2 regions of the Streptomyces sp. NPDC053513 genome follow, and region 2 is predicted to be linked to the other one. Evidence: riboswitches for the same ligand, from Rfam matches in the RefSeq annotation. Region 2 holds a riboswitch; the other holds the start of a gene.

Region 1 (3,388 bases), on a different contig from region 2:
CCCGGCGGACGGCGTGTCGGCCGCCCCCGCTCCGGTCGCCGGAGCGGGGAAGGCCGGTTCCGCCTCGCCGGTGACGACGGGGGACGGCGCGCCGGCCGGATTCCCGCCCGGCGGGCCGTCGGCGAGTCCGCCACCTGCCGTCCCGCCCCGTGCGGTCAGGAAGGCACCGGCCACCAGGCCGGCCGTGAGCAGCGGGACGAGCGGCACGCCGAACCAGCGGGCGCGCCGCGCCGCAGGCCCCGGTCGGGCCGCGCCGAGCCGCACGAAGCGGGCCGACCACGCGGACTCGGCACCGGTCGTGAGACGCGCGACCGTGAGGGACTCGACCGGACGGCGCCGGGCGGGGGCGATCGATGCGGATGCGGCAGGATCCATGTCGACCGGATCCGTACGGATGGAAGCCGAAGCCCCTGTATAGGCACCGGTTTCGGTATCGGTGTCGGTATCGGTGGAAGCGGAGGGGTCCGGGCAGCCCGGGTCGGACGGCGGAGTGGCGGTCTGCGGGTGGGACACAGGGACCAGGTTCGCCGTTCGGCGGCGGCGCGGCCGGTTTTCACCGGCCGCCGGGCCCGACCCGTACAGAATCGTGACGATCGCCGACCGCGCGCGCTCGCGCCCCCGCCGCTCTCCCGTCACCGCCGCCGCCCGCTCACAGCCGCCTACAGGCCGAGCTGGCGCTCCGCGCCCTCGACCGTCTGGGCGAGGAGCACGGCGATGGTCATGGGGCCGACACCGCCGGGGACCGGGGTGATGAGGGAGGCGCGCTCGGCGGCGGAGGCGAAGTCGACGTCTCCGATGTTGCCCGGGTTGTAGCCGGCGTCGATGACGACGGCGCCCGGCTTGATGTCCTCGCCCTTGATGAAGTTCGGCTTCCCGACGGCGGCGACGAGGACGTCGGCCTCACGGATCACCGAGGAGAGGTCCCGGGTGCGGGAGTGGCAGTAGGTGACGGTGGCGTCGCGGCCGAGGAGGAGCAGCCCGGCCGGCTTGCCGAGGATGGCGCTGCGGCCCACGACGACCGCGCGCTTGCCGCTGAGTTCGACGTCGTAGGCGTCGAGGAGGCGCATGATGCCGCCGGGCGTGCAGGAGACGAAGCCGGGCAGGCCGAAGCCCATGGCGGCGAAGGAGGCCATGGTGACGCCGTCGACGTCCTTCTCGGGGGCGATGGCCTCGAAGGCGGCGCGCTCGTCGATGTGGGGGCCGACCGGGTGCTGGAGCAGGATGCCGTGGACCTCGGGGTCCTCGGACAGGGCGGTGACGGCGGCGACGAGCTCCTCGGTCGTCGTCTCAGCGGGCAGTTCGACGTGCTTGGAGCGGATTCCAGCCTTCGCGCAGCGGTTCTGCTTCATCTTCACGTACGTGACGGAGGCCGGGTCCGCGCCGACCAGGACGGTCGCGAGGCACGGCGTGACACCGGTGCGGCGGGTGATCTCGGCGGCTCGGGCGGCGGTCTCCTCGACCGTGCGGCGGGCGAGGGCCGTGCCGTCCATGAGGGTGGCGGTGCTGATGGACATGGAAACTCCTGGGCGTCGTCTCTGACCGGTGGTTCGCCCAGGCGCACGGCATCGGCACGGTCGCGCCGTTGCGGCACGCTCCGCCGGGCCGCTCCCCGGTGGTGATCCACCTCAAGCGCCAGTCACGGCCCGGACCCCACTCTACGTGAGCGGCCGGGGGCCGGTCCCGGACAGGGTGCACATGCCGTGGTGCGAGGTGGCTTGTCGGGTGCCCGCGGGCGCACCACGATGAGCGCGACGGGCCGGGACGACCTCGACGAGGAGGCCGAGTTGAGCGATGCGTGGAGGGCCGCGGAGCCGCGGACGGAACGGACACCGGAGGCGGCGGAATCCGAAGCGACTCCCCGCCCGGGGACGGCCCGGGGTGCGACGACCGCCGGGAGCGCATCGCCGGACCGGGGCACGGGCGGCACTGGCCGGGGCGGGGACAGGCACACGGGCACCGGCGGGGGCATGGGCGGCGGCCGGGGCACGGCCGCCCGCCGACGCACGCACGTCGGCCCGGACACGGACACCGGCCCGGACACCGCCCCGGACACCGCCCCGGGCACGGCCACCCGCGGGGGCCCGGGCGCCGGCCCGCCCGTCCGGGAGGCCCGCCCGCTGGTGGCCGCGTCCTGGCGCCGGTCCGTACGCGCGCGCGTGAGCCCCGACGGGGCGGCGCGGGTGGAACTGGACGAGGACGAGCTCGCCGCGTGCCGGGAAGCCCACCCGCTCTCCGCGGCGATGCCGGTGATCCGGGAGCTGATGGGGGCGTACGCGACGGACGGCGAGCACCTTCTCGCGGTCTGCGACGCCGCCGGGCGGATGCTGTGGGTCGAGGGGCATCCGGGCACCCTGCGCAAGGCCCGGGGGATGAACTTCGTGGCCGGGGCCCGTTGGTCGGAAGCGGCGGCGGGGACGAACGCACCGGGTACCGCCCTGGCCGTCGACCGTCCCGTCCAGGTGGTCTCCGCGGAGCACTTCCGGCGCTCGGTGCGGGCGTGGACCTGTGCCGCGGCTCCCGTGCACGACCCGCACAGCGGGCGGGTGATCGGTGCGGTCGACATCACCGGCGGGGAGCGGCTCGCGCACCCGCACAGTCTCGGCTTCGTCCAGGCGGTGGCCCGCGCGGCCGAGTCCCAGCTGGCCCTGCTCGGCCCGGCCCCGGACCCGGAGCGGATCAGGCTGTCGGCGCTCGGCCGGGACGAGGCGGTGCTCTCGGTGGGCGGGCGGCGGCTGCGGCTGAGCCGCCGTCACAGCGAGATCCTGGTGGTCCTCGCGCACCGGCCGGAGGGGGTGGGCGGCGACGAACTCCTCACCCTCCTGTACGAGGACGGGTCGGTCACGCCGGTGACGCTGCGGGCGGAGCTGTCCCGACTGCGCGCGCTGCTCGGCCCCGACGTGCTGCGCTCGCGGCCGTACCGGCTCGCCGCGCCCGTGGACGCGGACTTCGCGACGGTCGACCGGAGGCTCGCCTCGGGGACCGTGGCGGCGGCGGCCGGGGAGTACACGGGCCCGCTGCTGCCCGCGTCGATCGCGCCCGGGGTGGTGCGGCTGCGGGAGCGCCTCGCGGACCGGATGCGGGCGGCGCTGGTGGACCGGGGCGATCCCGGGCTGCTCGCGGACTGGGCGTACAGCGCGTGGGGCGAGGACGACGTGGTGGTCTGGCGGGCGCTGTGCGCGGCGGTACCGGCGTCGCAGCTCCCTCCCGTACGGGCGAGGCTCGACTCCCTGGAGGCGGAACTGTCCGCCGGTGCAACGGGCTTGCAACGTACGGTTCACCACACTCGGGCGTGAGCGCCGGCCAGGGACGGCCGGCGCGTCCGAGGGAGGCCATGCCCATGACCCGTTACGCCGCACCCGGTACCGAGGGCGCGCTCATGTCGTACCAG
Region 2 (3,388 bases):
GCGCGCAGCTCGGCGGGGTCCTGCGGGACCGTGATCGCGTGCAGGTCGACGACCATGTAGAAGGCGTCGTGGGTCTCCTGCAGGGCGACCCACTGGCGGACGGCGCCGAGGTAGTTGCCGAGGTGGAACGAGCCTGCGGTGGGCTGGATTCCGGAGAGCACACGGGGACTGTCAGAGGCCATGCACATCATTCTCTCAGGTGTGGGACCGTTCCCCGACTGCCGTCCGCCGGGAGCGTGCGGACCCGGTCCCCGATGAGACCGGGAACACAGCGCGGCGGTGGCCTCGCGCCCCGGGGGACAGGAGCGCGGGGCCACCGGGCCCGGGTCCTGCCGGCTAGACCGGGAGGCCCGGGGCGGGGTGGGCGGCCATGAGGTCGGCGACCTCGGCGCGGACCGCGCGGAGGGAGTCCTCGTCGCCCGTGCCGGCGGCGGTGACGGCGCGGTCGATCCACTCGGCGACCTTCGCCATGTGGTCCGTGGTGAGGCCGCGGGAGGTGAGGGAGGGGGTGCCGATGCGGATGCCGGAGGGGTCGAAGGGCTTCCGCGGGTCGTAGGGGACGGTGTTGTAGTTGACGACGATCCCGGCCCGGTCGAGGGCCTTCGCGGCGGTCTTGCCCGGGACCTGCTTGGGGGTGAGGTCGATCAGGATCAGGTGGTTGTCGGTGCCGCCGGAGACCAGGTCGAAGCCGCGGGCGAGGAGCGCCTCGGCGAGGGCCTTGGCGTTGGCGACGACGGCGTGGGCGTAGTCGCGGAAGGAGGGCAGGGAGGCCTCGCGGAGGGCGACGGCGATGGCGGCGGTGGTCTGGTTGTGGGGGCCGCCCTGGAGGCCGGGGAAGACGGCCTTGTCGAGGGCCCTGGCGTGCTCCTCGGTGGACATCAGCATGGCGCCGCGCGGGCCGCGGAGGGTCTTGTGGGTGGTCGTGGAGATCACGTCGACGTGGCCGACCGGGGACGGGTGGGCGCCGCCCGCGATGAGGCCGGCGATGTGGGCGACGTCGGCGACGAGGACGGCGCCGGACTCGCGGGCGATCTCGCCGAAGGCGGCGAAGTCGATGGTGCGGGGCAGTGCGGTGCCGCCGCAGAAGATGACCTTCGGGCGCTCCTTGAGGGCGAGGTCGCGGACCTGGTCGAAGTCGATGAGACCGTCGTCCTCGCGGACGCCGTACTGGACGCCGCGGAACCAGGTGCCGGTGGCGGAGACGCCCCAGCCGTGGGTGAGGTGGCCGCCCATGGGCAGGGCCATGCCCATGACGGTGTCGCCGGGCCGCGCGAAGGCGAGGTAGACGGCGAGGTTGGCCGGGGAGCCGGAGTAGGGCTGGACGTTGGCGTGGTCGACGCCGAAGAGGGCCTTGGCGCGCTCGATCGCGAGGGTCTCGACCTGGTCGATGTTCTGCTGGCCCTCGTAGTAGCGGCGACCGGGGTAGCCCTCGCTGTACTTGTTCTGCAGGACGGTGCCGGAGGCTTCGAGCACGGCGGCGGAGACGTAGTTCTCGCTGGGGATGAGGCGCAGGGTCTCGGCCTGGAGCCGTTCCTCGGCGCCGACGAGGGCGGCGAGCTCGGGGTCGGCGGCGGCAAGTGCGGGGTGCTGCTGCGGGGTGGTCATGGTGAGGTCCTCCGGGCGTTCGGCGGATCGTCCCGGGGCGGGGTGCCGCACGGGACGGGGGTCCCGTGATGCCCAGGCGAGCGGCACCTCGTGTTCGTGGAGCGCGCGCGGCTCCCCCGGGGTCGCTTCCCCGTACGCCAGTCGCCGTGCGTGTCTCCACAGTAGCGGGCGCGTCGCGGCCGAGGTTTCCCCGTCCGGCATCCGAGCGACGATAAGAAGGGGGCCACAGCCCCTGGGGAGAGCCATCCCGAGCCGCAGGACGAACGGAGACCCCGTGTCGAGGACAGAAGAGGCGATCGCTTCCGCGGACGCGCACAGCGCGCACAACTACCACCCCCTTCCGGTCGTCGTCGCCTCGGCGGACGGTGCCTGGATGACCGACGTCGAGGGCCGTCGCTACCTCGACATGCTCGCCGGGTACTCGGCGCTCAACTTCGGACACGGCAACCGGCGTCTGATCGACGCGGCGAAGGCGCAGCTGGAGCGGGTGACGCTGACCTCGCGCGCCTTCCACCACGACCGGTTCGCCGAGTTCTGCGCGCGGCTCGCGGAGCTGTGCGGCAAGGAGGCGGTGCTGCCGATGAACACCGGGGCGGAGGCGGTCGAGACGGCCGTGAAGACCGCCCGGAAGTGGGGGTACGAGGTGAAGGGCGTGCCGGACGGGCACGCGAAGATCGTGGTGGCGGCGAACAACTTCCACGGCCGGACGACGACGATCGTGAGCTTCTCGACGGACCACGAGGCGCGGGACCACTACGGGCCGTACACGCCGGGGTTCGAGATCGTGCCGTACGGGGACCTGACGGCGATGGAGGCGGCGGTCACCGAGAACACGGTGGCGGTGCTGCTCGAACCGATCCAGGGCGAGGCGGGGGTCCTGGTCCCGCCGGCCGGCTACCTGGCGGGGGTGCGGGAGCTGACGCGGCGGCGGAACGTGCTGTTCATGGCGGACGAGATCCAGTCGGGCCTGGGCCGGACCGGGCGGACGTTCGCGTGCGAGCACGAGGGCGTGGTGCCGGACGTGTACATCCTGGGGAAGGCGCTGGGCGGCGGAGTGGTGCCGGTGTCGGCGGTGGTGGCCGACCGCGACGTGCTCGGGGTGTTCCGGCCGGGCGAGCACGGGTCGACGTTCGGCGGGAACCCGCTGGCGTGCGCGGTGGCCCTGGAGGTCATCGCGATGCTGCGGACGGGTGAGTTCCAGGAGCGGGCGGCGGAACTGGGCGAACACCTCCACGCGGAGCTGGGGCTGCTCGTGGGCGGCGGCGCGGTGGAGACGGTGCGGGGGCGCGGGCTGTGGGCCGGGGTGGACGTCGTGCCGTCCAGGGGGACGGGCCGACAGATCTCGGAGCGGCTGATGGAGCGGGGGGTCCTGGTGAAGGACACGCACGGGTCGACGATCCGGATCGCGCCGCCGCTGGTGATCTCGAAGGAGGACCTGGACTGGGGGCTGGAGCAGCTGAGGTCGGTCCTGACGACTTGACGCACCGCGCGGCGGCCACTTACGGGGCGGCGCCCCTCCCGCACCTCCGTACGGGGCCCGCGCCCTGCGGGGCAGGGCTCCCGCCCACCCGCCCGTGTGGGCAATCGTCCCGCTGGGGCGGGACGGGTGGGCACACGGGACGGCGCCCTTAAGCGGCGCCTCCGCGTCCCGCGCCTGGACCCGCACCCCGTGTGCGGCGCACCGGCGGTGACCGTTCAGGCGCGGGAGCCTAGGCCCGGCAAGGGGCGCCGTTCCGTTGTGCCCACCCGTTCCGCCCCAGCGGAACGACTGCCCACAACGGGG

The links. Region 2 has a riboswitch for ZMP and ZTP ahead of glyA (serine hydroxymethyltransferase). Riboswitches for the same ligand answer to the same signal wherever they lie in the genome.
Region 1: linked by a shared signal. The riboswitch ahead of ACIGW4_RS31505 (bifunctional 5,10-methylenetetrahydrofolate dehydrogenase/5,10-methenyltetrahydrofolate cyclohydrolase) and the one ahead of glyA (serine hydroxymethyltransferase) in region 2 are both predicted to bind ZMP and ZTP.

The regions. Positions count from the first base shown of each region.
Region 1 covers NZ_JBITXP010000026.1:89,322-92,709, reverse strand. Annotated here, with positions in the region: gene ACIGW4_RS31510 (hypothetical protein) at 1-375, opposite strand, end outside; gene ACIGW4_RS31505 (bifunctional 5,10-methylenetetrahydrofolate dehydrogenase/5,10-methenyltetrahydrofolate cyclohydrolase) at 660-1,514, opposite strand; ZMP/ZTP riboswitch at 1,543-1,650, opposite strand; gene ACIGW4_RS31500 (GAF domain-containing protein) at 1,968-3,293, shown strand; gene ACIGW4_RS31495 (aldehyde dehydrogenase family protein) at 3,338-3,388, shown strand, end outside.
Region 2 covers NZ_JBITXP010000005.1:223,324-226,711, forward strand. Annotated here, with positions in the region: gene trpS (tryptophan--tRNA ligase) at 1-182, opposite strand, end outside; gene glyA (serine hydroxymethyltransferase) at 337-1,605, opposite strand; ZMP/ZTP riboswitch at 1,669-1,760, opposite strand; gene rocD (ornithine--oxo-acid transaminase) at 1,880-3,085, shown strand.